2 regions of the Stenotrophomonas sp. YJH_SMC_43 genome follow, and region 1 is predicted to be linked to the other one. Evidence: riboswitches for the same ligand, from Rfam matches in the RefSeq annotation. Region 1 holds a riboswitch; the other holds the start of a gene.

Region 1 (7,334 bases):
GTCGATCTTCGAGGCCGGCGCGTTGTCGGCGTCGATCAACAGGGCGATGCGCTTTTCCGGTTCGCTCATGGGCTCCTCACGGGCCGTTGCCTGAACCCGAGTATCGCCGATCCACGCGGGCGCTGACGTGACAGGGGGCCATCATGCGAAGATGCCAGGCGCTTCCCCCAATGCCCCCACTGGAGTAAGTCGATGAGTCGCGAGCGCGTTCCCCACCTGGTTGTTGTCGGCGGCGGTTTTGCCGGTCTCTGGGCCACCCGCGCCCTGGCCCGCGAGCGCATACGCATCACCCTGGTCGACCGCCGCAACCATCACCTCTTCCAGCCGCTGCTGTACCAGGTGGCCACCGCCGGCCTGTCCGCCCCGGATATCGCCGCACCGCTGCGCCACATCCTCGGCCACCAGCGCAATGTGGAAGTCCGCCTCGGCGAAGTGGTGGCCATCGACAAGCAGGCCCGGCAGATCCGCATGGCCGATGGCAGCACGCTGGACTACGACAGCCTGCTGCTGGCCACCGGCGCCACCCACGCCTACTTCGGCAACGACCAATGGGCCGATGATGCGCCCGGGCTGAAGACGCTGGACGATGCCATCGCGCTGCGCCGCAAGCTGCTGCTGGCGTTCGAGCGCGCCGAAGCAGAACCGGACCCGGCGAAGAAGGCCGCATGGTTGAGCTTCGCCGTGGTTGGCGGTGGACCTACCGGCGTCGAACTGGCCGGCACGCTGGCCGAGATCGCGCGCCATACCCTGCGCAACGAGTTCCGCCACATCGACCCGGCCAGCGCCAAGGTGCGGCTGGTCGAAGCCGGGCCGCGCGTACTGTCGTCGTTCCCGGAAGTGCTTTCGCTGAAGGCGCGCCGGCAGCTGGAAAAGCTGGGCGTGGAAGTGCTGACCGGCACCCCGGTGAGCGACATCGACAGCCAGGGCTTCAGGCTCGGCGATCAGTTCGTGCCGGCACGCACGGTGGTGTGGGCCGCCGGTGTGGCCGCTTCACCGCTGGCGCGCACGCTGGAGGTGCCGCTGGACCGCGCCGGGCGCGTGCAGGTGCAACCCGACCTCACCCTCTCTGGCCACCCGGAACTGTTCGTGGCTGGCGATCTGGCCGTATTGAACCAGGCCAACGGCAAGCCGGTGCCTGGCGTGGCGCCCGCGGCCAAGCAGATGGGCAAGTACGTGGCCGAGGTGATCCGCGCGCGCCTGCACGGCAAGCCCGAACCCGGCCCGTTCAAGTACGCAGACTTCGGCAACCTGGCCACGATCGGCCGCATGGCTGCGATCGTGCATCTGGGCCGGCTGCAGCTGTCCGGTGTGCTGGCGTGGTGGTTCTGGCTGGCCGCGCACGTGTTCTTCCTGATCGGCTTCCGCAACCGCATCGTGGTGCTGCTGAACTGGGCCGTGGCGTACTGGAGCTACCAGCGCAGCGCGCGCATCATCTTCGGTGATGACCAGGACGACCGGCGACCGAAGCGGTAGGAGCGCACGCAACGGGGTCGGCTCCCTTTCCGCAGGAAAGGGCTCTGACCCGGTCAACACCCTCCACGCATGGCGTGGATCTACCGGTTCATCGGGCCACCGGACATCCGTCGTTTCGACCAGGTCCGGCAGAAGTCCTCCTTCCTTGCGGTGTCGGCAATCTGCGCGGTACTCCAATGCCGGGTGATCCAGATCGTCAATGCGGTACTGCTGAGCTGCCAGCGCAGCACGCCGCGCTGCGGTTGCCGCCACAGATAGCGCCGGGCAATCCAGAAGGCCTCCCGCTCCACTTCAGGCACCTTCTTCATCGCGTCGTTGTCGAAGAACTGGGCGGTGAAGCGCCAGGGGTTCATCGGCCGATACCCCGCCCGTGGCTCACTGCTGCACGCAGCCACACCACTGAGCGCACGGTCGGCCGGCTTCGGCCGACCGCCTGCTAATACCAGCCCGAGCAGGTACAGCAGTCCAGGCAGCAGCGCGATGCCGGCGACCAGCACGACGACGGAGATCCATGCCTTGCCGGCGGCACGCATCGCTCACTGCGCCTTCGGTTTCGGGTACCACAGCGCGTTGACGATGACCCAGCGCTGGTCGAAGCGCCCCATGTGGAAGTAATCGACGAACCACGGGGTCTCCAGCCGTACCGAGGCCGCGTTGCCGGTCACGTCCAGCACCGTGCAGCGACGATCCCATTGATCCTTCGGGGTCTTCAACGCGCCCTGCTTCGTCAGCAAGACCAGCTCCTCCTTCGACATCCGGCGCAGGCCCAGGCGTTCGTCAGGTGTATCGCCGAGCACAGCGCGCTTGGCCAGGTCCGGATGCAGGGAGCGGGCGACGCGCTGCGGGTCGGCTTCCAGCTGGCCATCGACATAGTCGTGGCAGGTGGCTTCGATGGCCGCGAGGGTGGCCGGGGCGGCGGCGGGGCTTGTGCCTGCGGAAAGAGCGAACAGCAGGGCGATCGTGGACATCCGGGTCTCCAGCTCTGGGCGCGAGGCGATCATCGCACGGGCCGGGTAGCCCATCCACGCGTGGCGTGGATCTACAGGACCGGCGCCTGCAGCCAAGCCAGCTTGCGTTCGCGGGGCTGCTGCTTGAGCTGCCACTCGGCGCGGGAGGCGGCGGCCCGGTCCGGGTATTCGCGCACGGCCAGCACGCGCAGCGGCGGCCGGGCCCGGGTGTAGCGCGCGCCCTTGCCGGCCTGGTGGGCGGCGAAACGCGCCTCCACATCGGTGCTGATGCCGGCGTAATAGCTGCCATCGCGGCATTCGAGCAGGTACAGGAACCACGGGCGGAGGGACGGGGCCATGCCTGGATTATGCCGTGCTGCACTGCAGCGGATATACTGGCGCCCGAATGCAGGAGAGAGGCGCCGCGCTGGCGCCCGCCGAAGGCGCAGGCTCCCATGATCGCTCAGGCCGGTGGGCTGGAATCCCACCAACCATGCATTCGACTCGCCGAGCTGGAGAGAGGTCACCGGGCACGCCCGGGACGATCCGCCGAAGGGGCACGCGGCCCATGCCGCTGAACTCTCAGGCAAAAGGACAGCGGGAGCGGCACCGGTCATCGTCATCCCGTCATTGCGCAGGCTGTGGCGGTAGTCGCGCATGGCCGGCCCCACCGCGCCCGGAGCCTGTCCCATGCTGCTGTCCATCATCTACCTGATTGCCATTTCCGCCGAGGCCATGACTGGCGCACTGTCCGCAGGCCGCCGCCGCATGGACCTGTTCGGCGTGGTCATGATCGCCTGCGTCACCGCACTCGGTGGCGGTTCGCTGCGCGACATCCTGCTCGGCCACTACCCGCTGGGCTGGGTCAAACATCCCGAGTACCTCGGCTTCACCGTGTGTGCGGCGCTGATCGCCACCTGGGTGGCGCGCTGGATGCACCACTTCCGCCGCACCTTCCTGGTGCTCGACGGCCTGGGCCTGATCGCCTTCACCCTGATCGGCTGCTCGATCGCGCGCGAAGCCGGCCATGCGATGCCGATCGTGCTGATCGCCGGCATGCTGACCGGCGCGTTCGGCGGCGTGCTGCGCGACATCCTCTGCAACGAGGTACCACTCATCTTCCAGAAGGAGCTGTACGCGATCATCGCGCTGCTGACCGGCGCGGCCTACCTGTTGCTGCTGCACTGGGGCGTGGCCGATGCCACCGCAATCCTGTGCTGCCTCGGCGGCGGCTTCGCGCTGCGCCTGCTGGCGATCCACTACCGCTGGGAAATGCCGAAGTTCGTGTACCACGACGAAGTGCATTGAAGTTCGCGTTCTCCACGTCGCCCAGCGCTTGTTGCCGTGTTGCGTTGGGACGCTGTCTCCAGCGCCGCGGCGCCCATCTGGTCCCTCAGTGGCGGACCACGAATCCCCCCGAGCGCCCACTGGACGGCGCCCGCAGCTCTTCATCGAATGCATCCTTGATCGCGTTGATCGCCGCGCCGCGGTCCATCCCGCCACTCACGACCAGAGCATCTGCGACATGCTGGGCGACGTCTGCCAGGATGCGTCCCCACGCATGCTCCTCTCGAATGCCAGGACGATCTCCATACAGGCCAACGTTCAGCGAAGCATGCAATCCCCGTTCGGCAATCCACACGCGGATCATCTCGATGGAATCCTCATCGCGCTGTGCGGCTTCTGGAATGATCAGTTCTTTCATGGCTGCGGCCACCAAACAGGAAGTGGCATTGTGACGTGACCTGGAGCGTACGTGGAGCGGATCTTCTACAAAGCCCCGCGCTTCGCGGGCTCGACGCTACATGAAGGCCCCATCCATCGTTCTCACCACCCCGGCGATGTACCTGGCGCTGTCGCTCATGCGCAGCGCCAGGCGCATCGCCGGTGCAGATGGGCCGGTCTCCAACTCCGACCGGCCCTGATCGCGGCCGCACCCCCGCAGGCGCTGGCCGCCATCCACACACGTGCCGCACTCAAGCGGCTTCCATCAGGCGGCTTCGGACACCTTCACTTCACGGCGGGCGCGCACGGCCGCGGCCAGCCGCTCCAGCACCGTCACGGTGGTGTCCCAGTCGATGCAGCCATCGGTGATGCTCTGCCCGTAGACCAGCGGTTGGCCTTCCACCAGTTCCTGGCGACCACCAACCAGATGGCTCTCGATCATCACGCCAACGATGCGTTGTTCGCCGTCTTCCAGCTGAACGGCGATGTCGTCGATCACCTTCGGCTGGTTCTCCGGATTCTTCAGGCTGTTGGCATGGCTGGCGTCGATCATCAGGCGCGCTGGCAGCTTGGCCTTGGCCAGCACCTGGCAGGCCTCGGCAACACTGCCTGCGTCGTAGTTCGGCTGCTTGCCGCCGCGCAGGATCACATGGCAATCCGGGTTGCCGGTGGTCGACACGATGGCGGTTCCGCCCTGCTTGGTGACCGACAGGAAGTGATGCGGATTGGACGCCGCACCCACTGCGTCAGCGGCGATCTTCACGTTGCCATCGGTGCCGTTCTTGAAGCCGACCGGGCACGACAACCCCGAGGCCAGCTCGCGATGCACCTGGCTTTCAGTGGTGCGTGCGCCGATCGCGCCCCATGCCACCAGGTCGGCGATGTACTGCGGCGAGATCACGTCAAGGAACTCGACACCGGCCGGCAGGCCCAGCTTGTTGATGTCGCGCAGCAGGCCGCGTGCGATGCGCAGGCCCTTGTCGATCCTGAAGCTGCCGTCCAGGTCCGGATCGTTGATCAGGCCCTTCCAGCCCACCGTGGTGCGCGGCTTCTCGAAGTACACGCGCATGACGATTTCCAGTTCGCCGGCCAGCGCGTCGCGCAGCGGCTTCAGGCGCTGGGCGTACTCGATGGCGGCCTTCGGGTCGTGGATCGAGCACGGGCCTACCACCACTGCCAGGCGGTCGTCGCGGCCATGCAGGATCTGGTGCAGGGCCGCGCGCGAGGCGCTGACGGTGTCGGAGGCTTCATCGTCACAGGGCAGCATCGCCAGCAGCTGGGCAGGCGGTGTCAGCGGTTCGATGGTGCGGATACGCAGGTCGTCGGTGTGCGGGGGCATTGCGGGAGATCTCCGGAACGTTGGGGGTCCCCAGCGTGGCGGCATGAAAAAAGCCGCCAGGTTCGCTGGCGGCTTTCGGGAATGCGTCTGAAGCTTTCTTCAGGGTGAGCGCAATCCTTCCTCCGCCGGTGGCTTCGGAAAGTAATACCAGTAAAAGCTGGTGGGGGCTGCGTTCATGGGATCTATTGATAGCACAGCTTTTGCGCAGTGCAAAATGTTTCATACGCAACTGGGGACGCGGTTCAGCGAGATGCGCGCCAGCCCGGCCTACGCGGCGGCAACCACGCAAAGTCGCTCATTTGCCATGCACTTCCACGTCCAGCAGCAGGCCCTCATGGATGTCGGCCCAGCGTTCCAGCACGCGATCCAGTTCCCGCCGGGCCTCGTCCAGCTGCTCGGGGTTGAGCAGGGAACGCGCGGTGTAGAGGTCGGAAACCAACCGCCGCAGGGCCGATTCCTGGATGGCCACCGACGGCCCCTCCAGCCCCGGCAACTGCAACGCCGGGCTGTCGCCAAGAGGGCCGAACAACGTGACCTGGAGCGTGCTCTGCATGATCGACTTCCCTGCGGATGGACATGGGCAATGTCCTGTTTACCGCGTCCGGGTGACAGGCGCATGTGCCACCCATGCCGAGGACCGGGATCTGCCGGCGTCTGCCGCCCCGCTACAAGGCGGCCAGGTCGGCCAAGTGCTGGGCCATGCTGTCCATCGCGCCTACCGCATGGGTGGTGGTGAAGTACTCATGCCAGCCGGTAGCGGCAATGCCAGCCACCAGCGCATCGACCTCCTCGCGGCTCGCGCAGCGCCAGACCGCATAGAACTGTTCATCGCTGCTATGCGGTACGTCCCTGGCAATGCGGCCCATCGCCAGCGGCGTGATGCGGGCTGGATCGAACTGCTGCATGCCGGCGCCAATACGGGCGAAGAAGGCATTCCGCTGCTCGGGCGGCAGTGTGGTCCAGGCCGGCGTGGCGGTATAGAGCTCGATGAAGGTGTGCGACATGGTGGTTCTTCCTTGAGGTTGACGGGGTTGCGGGTTTGTCGGCCAGCATCCGGCACTACCGGAGCGAGCGCAGTGCGCGTTTGCGGATGTAGGCGTTGGCGTCGCTGTGGCGCTCGTGCTGCCAACGCGTGCACAGCACGCGCAGCCACTTCGGCTGAGTCTTGCCGGCATCATTGAGCCAGTTGCCGACCGAATCCTGCACGTAGCGTTCCGGGTCGTCAGCCAGTGCTTCCAGCATCGGCAATGCATGTTCAGGGTGCTGCTTGAACAGCGCGATATGTGTGGCCCAGACACCGCGCGGACGCAGTGCTTCGCAGGCGAAGCGGCGCAGGTACGGCGAAGTTTCCTGTGTCCACGGTTGCAGGTACTCAAGCGCCTGCATCGGCGCGGCAACGATGTCCGTGCGTAGCGCCAGCCACGCCCATTCGCGCACACCGAAGTGTGGATCGTCGGCCAGCGTGCGCATCTGCTGCAGCTTCTCTGCCAACGTCGCGCGGGCATCGCTGCCGATCAGGTAGCAGGCCCAGCCGCGCACGGTGTCGGACGCATGGTCCTGCCATTGCACGGGATCGCCCTGCCCCGCCTCACGCAGCAGTTGCGCAGCCAAGGCCATGCGCAGTGTGATGCCCTTGCCTGAGGCATCCTGCATGCGTTGCAGCGCTTCCGGTGCAAGCGCAGGCGCCACCACCTGCAGCAGCGCGGCGAAATCCACTGCCAGGCATTCGGCCAGATGGGTGGTGGGGGCATGGCCGGTGTTGAGTGCATGCAGCCGTTGCGCCGCGATCGCCGGGCTCATGCTGCAGGCTCTCGTCCGGCATCGGTGTGCTGCCAGACCTTATGCAGCAA
Region 2 (7,334 bases), on a different contig from region 1:
ATGAAGCAATCGGCGACACCATCGTGCTGGCGATGACGCCCAAGTACCTCAGCTCGATCGGCTTGGTCGATGCGCCGACCGAAAGCCGCGAGGCGGTCATCAACAACCAGATGCGCATGGCGCTGTCGGGCGTGTCGTTCCTGCCGTTCGGGCTGATGATCGACCGTTGGCGCTGGGGCGTGTTCGATGGCTCGATCACCGCCGACAACTACAACAAGGCGTGGTGGGACCTGAAAGCCAAGTACCAGGGCGTGGCGCCGGCCGCCACCCGTGGCGAAGAGTTCTTCGATCCGGGCGCGAAGTACCACGTGCCGGGCAACACCCCGTACACCCGCTACTTCCTGGCGCGCATCCTGCAGTTCCAGTTCTACAAGGGCCTGTGCGACGCGTCCGGCTACAAGGGCCCGCTGCATGAGTGCACCTTCTACGGCAACAAGGAAGCCGGCCAGAAGTACTGGGCGATGCTGAGCAAGGGTGCCAGCCAGCCGTGGCAGGCCACGCTGAAGGAACTGACCGGTACCGACAAGCTCGATGCCGGCCCGATGATCGAGTACTTCACCCCGGTCAACGAGTGGCTGAAGCAGCAGAACGAAGGCCAGATGTGCGGCTGGCAGGCCAACGCGGCCCCGGCAGCAAAATGAGAAAAGGGGCGGGTCCGCGAGGATCCGCCCCTTCTCCGTGTTGTAGAGCCGAGCCATGCTCGGCTGCGTTTCCACCGTGCTGCGCACGGCAAGCCGAGCACGGCTCGGCTCTACAGATTGGGCGCGATCAGCTGTTCTTCTTCGCCGCCATCGCCGCGGCCAGCTCGGCCTTGAATTCCTCGAAGGTCTGGCCTTTCTCCTGCGCTTCGGCCTGTGCGGCATCGCGCAGTGCATCGGAGTACATCAGGCGCACCGGCGTGCCATTGCGCTCGTGCAGCTCACCGGCCTGCATGATCAGCGCCAGCACCTGCGCAGCGCTCTCGCTGTGGCCCGCGATGCGGCCGTCCATGCCCAGCACCCATTCGCCGTCGCGGCGCACGACACCGGCCAGCAGGGTGCGCTGAGCATCGCGCAGTTCGGCATGCGGTTCCACCGGCGACGCCTGCGCGGCGGCCTTGTTGACGGCCTGCTTTTCCTGGCGACGGCGCTGGTCGCGGCGGGTCTTGGAACTGGTGGACATGGTGCGGTACCGCTGCGAAGGGGGGCGCAAGGATAGCGCACCCCGCCCGCAGCGCTGCTTCACGCGTGCTCGATCCAGTCCGGTCAGTCCAGCACCTTGCCATGCCGCCAGTAGCCCATGAAGGTGATCGCGCGGCGGTCCAGCCCGCAATCGCGCACCAGGTGGCGGCGGATCGCCATCACCGCCCCCGCCTCACCCGCCACCCAGGCATACAGCGGACCGGCCACGCGGGTATCAGCCTGCTCCCAGAGGATCTGCGTATCGACGTCGATCTCCTCCAGCGCATCGCCGGCAGCCACGCTCGAGGTCGCTGCCAACCGCGCCTGGACCGCCTGCAGCAACGGCTGTCCGTAGGCGGCCTGCCCGCGCGGCAGCCAGACCAGCTCGGCGCTGGAGGGCGCCTTCAGGTGCACCGCATCACCGGCCTGCGCCACCTCCAGCAGCGCCAGCGTGCGCGGTGGGTCGACCATGGCCGCCAGTTCCTCAAGAATTCCGGCCACCGCCGGCAGCGCGGTTTCATCCGCCACCAGCAGCACCTGGCCGACTCCCGCCGGCGGTTTCCATTCCCAGCCTTCGCTGCTGTCGGCACAGTCGGCATCGGGGGCCAGCAGCACTACGCGGTCGCCCGGTCGCGCGTGGATGGCCCAGCGCGAGGCCGGCCCGGTCTCGCCATGAAGCACGAAATCAACGTCGACCTCGCCCTGCTCGGCGCGCAGGTGGCGGATGGTGTAGGTGCGCATGGGCGGGCGCTGGTCGTCCGGCAGGGCCCGGTAGCGTGGGTACCAGTCGTCACCGCTGGGGACCTGCGGCACCTCCTGGCCGGGCAAGGGGAAGAACACCTTGATGCGCTGGTCCGGGCCTTCGGTCTTCATCCGCGCCACGTCGGCACCAGTGAACACCATGCGGTCCAGGGAAGGGGAAAGAACGCGGCGCTCCTTCAGCGCCACCTCGAACAGGCGATAGGTCTGCTGCGCAGCCATGGGGGAACCTCATGCAACGACATCGGATCGGCTGGCTGTCGTGCATCCACGCACCGGCTGGCTGGAGTCCCCAGCCTAGTCCGGTCGCTCCTCGCCGCAAGCGTTACGGGCATCGCGGCCTGCCCTACCCCTGCGCGCTGCTCAATGGCCCGTGCAGGCTGCCTGCGCCGCGCGTTCACGCTGGTGTTCCCAGTACCAGAAAACGAATCCGGCGCCGAAGAACGCGGCCTGGCCCAGCGCCAGGTGCAGCGGGCTGGCACTGAGCAGCGGCGACACCACGCCGGCCACCACGGTGCTGATCATCAGCTGCACGAAGGCCTGCAGCGACGAGGCCAGGCCGCGCTGGTGCGGGTACATGTCCAGCACCGCCAAGGCCAGGATCGGGAAGATCAGGGCCATGCCCATGCCGCCCAGGAAGATCGGCAGCACCGCCCACGGCAGCACGAACTGCGGCGACAGCGCCACGTAGCCGACATTCAGCAGCGCCGACAGCGCGCACAGGCTGAAACCGATGGCGACCTGGCGTGTGGGCGTGGTGTGCCCGGCCATGCGCCCGGACAGGAACGAGCCGGTGGTCATGCCGCCGATGGTGGGGATGAACAACCAGGCGAAACCGCCCTCGCCCAGGTGCAGGTGCTGCATCACCAACACCGGTGCCGAGGAGATGTACAGGAAGATGCCGCCGAAACCGATGCTGCCGGCCAGCGCCAGGCGCAGGAAGCGCGGGTTGAAGCCGATGCGCACGTAGTCACGCAGCAGCACGCGCGGCGACAGCGGCACCCGTGCCTCGACCGGATGGGTTTCCGGCAGGAAGCACGCGGTGGCCGCCAACAGCACCAGCCCGAACACCACCAGGAACCAGAAGATCAGCGGCCAGCCGGCGCCACTGAGCAGGATCCAGCCACCGATGATCGGTGCGATGGCCGGAGCGATGCCGAACAGCATCGACACCTGGCTCATCAGCCGCTGGGCATCGTGGCCGTGGTACAGGTCGCGGATCACCGCGCGGCCGACGATCATGCCGACACCCGCCGACAGGCCCTGCAGCGCGCGGAACGCCAGCAGCGTGGACAGGTCGGTGGACAGCGCGCAGCCGACCGAGGCGCCGACGAACACCACCAGGCCGCCCAGGATCACCCGCTTGCGGCCCCAGGCATCGGACAGCGGGCCGTGCGCCAGGCTCATCAGGCCGTAGAACAGCAGGTACACGCTGATGGTCTGCTGCACCGCCACCTCGTCCACCGCCAGGCGCTGGGCCAGCTGCGGGAACGCCGGGAAGATGGTGTCGATCGAGAACGGGCCGAACATGGCCAGGCCGGCAAGCAGCAGGGCCATGCGGCGGGTGGAAGGGGCAACAGCGGCGGTCATGGAGGAAGCGTCCGGCAGGGCCATGCGGGGCACGCACGGCGGGCGCCGGTCCCGCAACAACGGGGACGGCGCCAGATGAATTCGGGTATCCGCCCATCATAGGTGGGGATTGCGCCTGATGCCATGCAGCACTGCACAAAACGCACGGCCGGGCCATCGGCCATTCAGGCGCGGCGGCACCGACCGGCGGCCGCTGGCCGGGCCCGCAACGGGCTATAATCGGCGGGCAACACGGTGGGAGAAGCGGAACACCGCTGCCGAAGGCGCAACGCCCGTAATCGCTCAGGCCCGATACCACCCGTAACACAACTCTGGAGAGACCGGTTCGATCCGGCGCCGAAGGGGCACGAAGCTGCGGTTTTCCGCGCTTTTAAACTCTCAGGCAAAAGGACAGAGGGGCGCCCCGCAGACCGCCGACAGGCGGCTTGTGCCCGTGCGTGTGCCCTTTCCTGACGGATCCTTCGCCATGTCCCAGAACACCCCTTCCCTGCGTGAGCTCGAGCACCACAACGCGTTCGTCGAGCGCCACATCGGCCCCAACGACGCCGAGATCGCGCAGATGCTCGATGTCGTCGGCCACGCGTCGCTGGATGGCATGACCGATGCCATCGTACCGGCCAAGATCAAGTCGCCGGCACCGCTGGCGCTGCCGGAGTCGATGACCGAAGTACAGGCACTGGCGAAGATCCGTGCGATCGCCGACAAGAACACCGTGCTGCGCAGCTTCATCGGCCAGGGCTACTACGGCACCCACACGCCGAACGTGATCCTGCGCAACATCCTGGAAAACCCGGCCTGGTACACCGCCTACACTCCGTACCAGGCGGAAATCTCGCAGGGCCGCATGGAAGCGCTGATCAACTTCCAGACCCTGTGCGCCGACCTGACCGGCATGGAAATCGCCAACGCCTCGCTGCTGGACGAAGCCACCGCCGCTGCTGAAGCGATGACCCTGGCCAAGCGTTCGGCCAAGTCCAAGTCGGACACCTTCTTCGTGCACGACGCCGTGCATCCGCAGACGCTGGAACTGCTGCGTACCCGCGCCGAGCCCATGGGCATCGTGCTGCGCGTCGGCACCCCGGCCGAAGCACTGGAAGCGGAAGCCTTCGGCCTGCTGCTGCAGTATCCGGATACCTTCGGCCAGGTGGGCGACTACAAGGCGCTGGTCGATGCCGTGCACGCACGCGGCGGCCTGGTGGCCGTGGCCACCGACCTGCTGGCCCTGACCCTGCTGGCCGCCCCGGGCGAATGGGGCGCGGACATCGTGGTCGGCAACAGCCAGCGTTTCGGCGTGCCGTTCGGCTTCGGTGGCCCGCACGCCGCCTTCATGGCCTGCCGTGACGCCTACAAGCGCTCGATGCCGGGCCGCCTGATCGGTGTTTCGGTCGATGCCCAGGGCAACCCGGCCTACCGCCTGACCCTGCAGACCCGCGAGCAGCACATCCGCCGCGAGAAGGCGACTTCCAACATCTGTACCGCGCAGGTGCTGCTGGCGGTGATGGCCTCGATGTACGCCGTTTACCACGGCCCGGAAGGCCTGACCCGCATTGCCCGCCGCACCCATCGCCTGGCCTCGATCCTGGCCGCAGCGCTGCGCAATGCCGGCGTGCAGGTTGGTGGCGACTTCTTCGACACCCTGCATGTCACCGGCGTGCACGCCGATGAGATCCATGCCAAGGCCCGCGCCGCCGGCTACAACCTGCGCGCGATCGACAGCGACTCGGTCGGCATCAGCCTGGACGAGACCACCACCCGCGCCGACATCGTCGCCGTGGCTGCAGTGTTCGGTGCTTCGCTGGACGTCGACGCGCTGGATGCCAGCACCGCCGACGCGCTGCCGGCCGGCCTGCTGCGCCAGTCCGCGTTCCTGACCCATCCGGTGTTCAACACCCACCACAGCGAGCACGAACTGCTGCGCTACCTGCGTTCGCTGGCCGACAAGGACCTGGCGATGGACCGCACGATGATCCCGCTGGGCTCGTGCACCATGAAGCTCAACGCCACCGCCGAGATGATCCCGGTGACCTGGCCGGAGTTCTCGCAGATCCACCCGCTGGTGCCGGCCGACCAGGCGCTGGGCTACAAGGAACTGATCGACACGCTGGAAGCGATGCTGGTCGAATGCACCGGCTACGACGCGGTCAGCCTGCAGCCGAACTCCGGCGCGCAGGGCGAGTACGCCGGCCTGCTGGCGATCCGCGCCTACCACCGTTCGCGCGGCGAAGATCACCGTGACATCTGCCTGATCCCGGATTCGGCACACGGCACCAACCCGGCTTCGGCACAGATGTGCGGCATGAAGGTGGTGGTGACCAAGACCGATGCCAACGGCAACGTCGATGTCGAGGACATCCGCCTCAACGCCGAGAAGTACAGCGACCGCCTGGCCGCGATCATGATGACCTACCCGTCCACGCACGGCGTGTTCGAGGAAGAGGTGGTGGAGATCTGCGAGATCATCCACAAGCACGGCGGCCAGGTGTACACCGACGGTGCCAACATGAACGCCCTGGTCGGCGTGGCCAAGCCGGGCAAGTGGGGTTCGGACGTTTCGCACCTGAACCTGCACAAGACCTTCTGCATCCCGCACGGCGGTGGCGGCCCGGGCGTTGGCCCGTGCGCGGTCAAGGAGCACCTGGCGCCGTTCCTGCCGGGCAAGCTGGGTGACAACGGCCCGGTCGGCATGGTCAGCGCGGCCAGCTTCGGCAGCGCCTCGATCCTGCCGATCAGCTGGATGTACATCGCGATGATGGGCCGCGAAGGCCTGCGCAAGGCCACCCAGGTCGCACAGCTCAACGCCAACTACATCGCCAAGCGCCTGGCACCGCACTTCAAGACCCTGTATACCGGCCGCAACGGCCTGGTGGCGCACGAGTGCATCCTGGACGTGCGCCCGCTGGAGAAGACCAGCGGCATCGGCGCCGAGGACGTGGCCAAGCGCCTGATCGACTTCGGCTTCCATGCCCCGACCCTGAGCTTCCCGGTGGCTGGCACGCTGATGGTCGAGCCGACCGAGAGCGAATCGCTGCACGAGCTGGATCGCTTCATCGACGCGATGATCCAGATCCGCGAGGAGATCACCGCGATCGAAGACGGCCGCCTGGACCGCGAGGACAACCCGCTGAAGAACGCGCCGCACACCGCCACCGCGGTGACCGCCAGCGAGTGGACCCACGCCTACCCGCGTGAACTGGCTGCGTTCCCGCTGGCCAGCCTGAAGCAGAGCAAGTACTGGCCGCCGGTGGCGCGCGTGGACAACGTGTACGGCGACAAGAACGTGATGTGCGCCTGCATTCCGGTCGATGCCTACAAGGATGATGAAGTCGAGGCTTGATTCCTCGCTGCATCGGTAAAGAGAACGGCCCGCGCAAGCGGGCCGTTTTCATGAGGGTGTGTGGATCAAAGTCCACACCCACAAACATCCGATCACGGGTCCGGCATCTGCCCCAGGCTCAACTGCCACGACACGCCGAAGCGATCCTGCACCCAGCCGTAGCGGTTGCTGAAGTCATAGTCGCCCACCGGCATCAACCAGTGGCCGCCCTCGCCCAGCACACGCGCGGCGCGCTCGAACTGCTCGGCACCGGAACACTCGACGAACAGCGAGATCGACGGGCTGAAGGTGAAGTCGTGCACGTCCAGGCTGTCAAAGCACAGGTAGTGGGTGCCGCCCAGCAGGAAGATGGCCTGGCGGACCTGCCCGGGCACGCCGGCACCGGCGCCGTCCGGATGGCGCTGCATTGCCAGCAGGCGGAAATCGGCGAAAGCTTCGGCGTACAGGGCCAGGGCGGCCTCGGCCTGGCCGGTGAACATCAGGAAAGGACG

Evidence for each region. Region 1 has a riboswitch for glycine ahead of AC5QAH_RS14995 (trimeric intracellular cation channel family protein). Riboswitches for the same ligand answer to the same signal wherever they lie in the genome.
Region 2: another riboswitch for glycine. It lies ahead of gcvP (aminomethyl-transferring glycine dehydrogenase); the one in region 1 lies ahead of AC5QAH_RS14995 (trimeric intracellular cation channel family protein).

What each region holds. Positions count from the first base shown of each region.
Region 1 is NZ_JCAFVQ010000003.1:616,780-624,113, forward strand. Features, by position in the region: gene AC5QAH_RS14970 (NYN domain-containing protein) at 1-69, opposite strand, end outside; gene AC5QAH_RS14975 (NAD(P)/FAD-dependent oxidoreductase) at 193-1,473, shown strand; gene AC5QAH_RS14980 (hypothetical protein) at 1,554-2,006, opposite strand; gene AC5QAH_RS14985 (nuclear transport factor 2 family protein) at 2,010-2,441, opposite strand; gene AC5QAH_RS14990 (GIY-YIG nuclease family protein) at 2,513-2,779, opposite strand; glycine riboswitch at 2,820-2,909, shown strand; glycine riboswitch at 2,923-3,026, shown strand; gene AC5QAH_RS14995 (trimeric intracellular cation channel family protein) at 3,111-3,728, shown strand; gene AC5QAH_RS15000 (DUF5076 domain-containing protein) at 3,814-4,125, opposite strand; gene AC5QAH_RS15005 (3-deoxy-7-phosphoheptulonate synthase) at 4,411-5,484, opposite strand; gene AC5QAH_RS15010 (hypothetical protein) at 5,780-6,037, opposite strand; gene AC5QAH_RS15015 (DUF6616 family protein) at 6,150-6,488, opposite strand; gene AC5QAH_RS15020 (DNA alkylation repair protein) at 6,544-7,284, opposite strand; gene AC5QAH_RS15025 (MarR family winged helix-turn-helix transcriptional regulator) at 7,281-7,334, opposite strand, start outside.
Region 2 is NZ_JCAFVQ010000001.1:42,239-49,572, reverse strand. Features, by position in the region: gene AC5QAH_RS00205 (M2 family metallopeptidase) at 1-641, shown strand, start outside; gene AC5QAH_RS00200 (hypothetical protein) at 769-1,161, opposite strand; gene AC5QAH_RS00195 (siderophore-interacting protein) at 1,245-2,141, opposite strand; gene AC5QAH_RS00190 (multidrug effflux MFS transporter) at 2,283-3,509, opposite strand; glycine riboswitch at 3,811-3,913, shown strand; gene gcvP (aminomethyl-transferring glycine dehydrogenase) at 3,976-6,843, shown strand; gene AC5QAH_RS00180 (VOC family protein) at 6,936-7,334, opposite strand, start outside.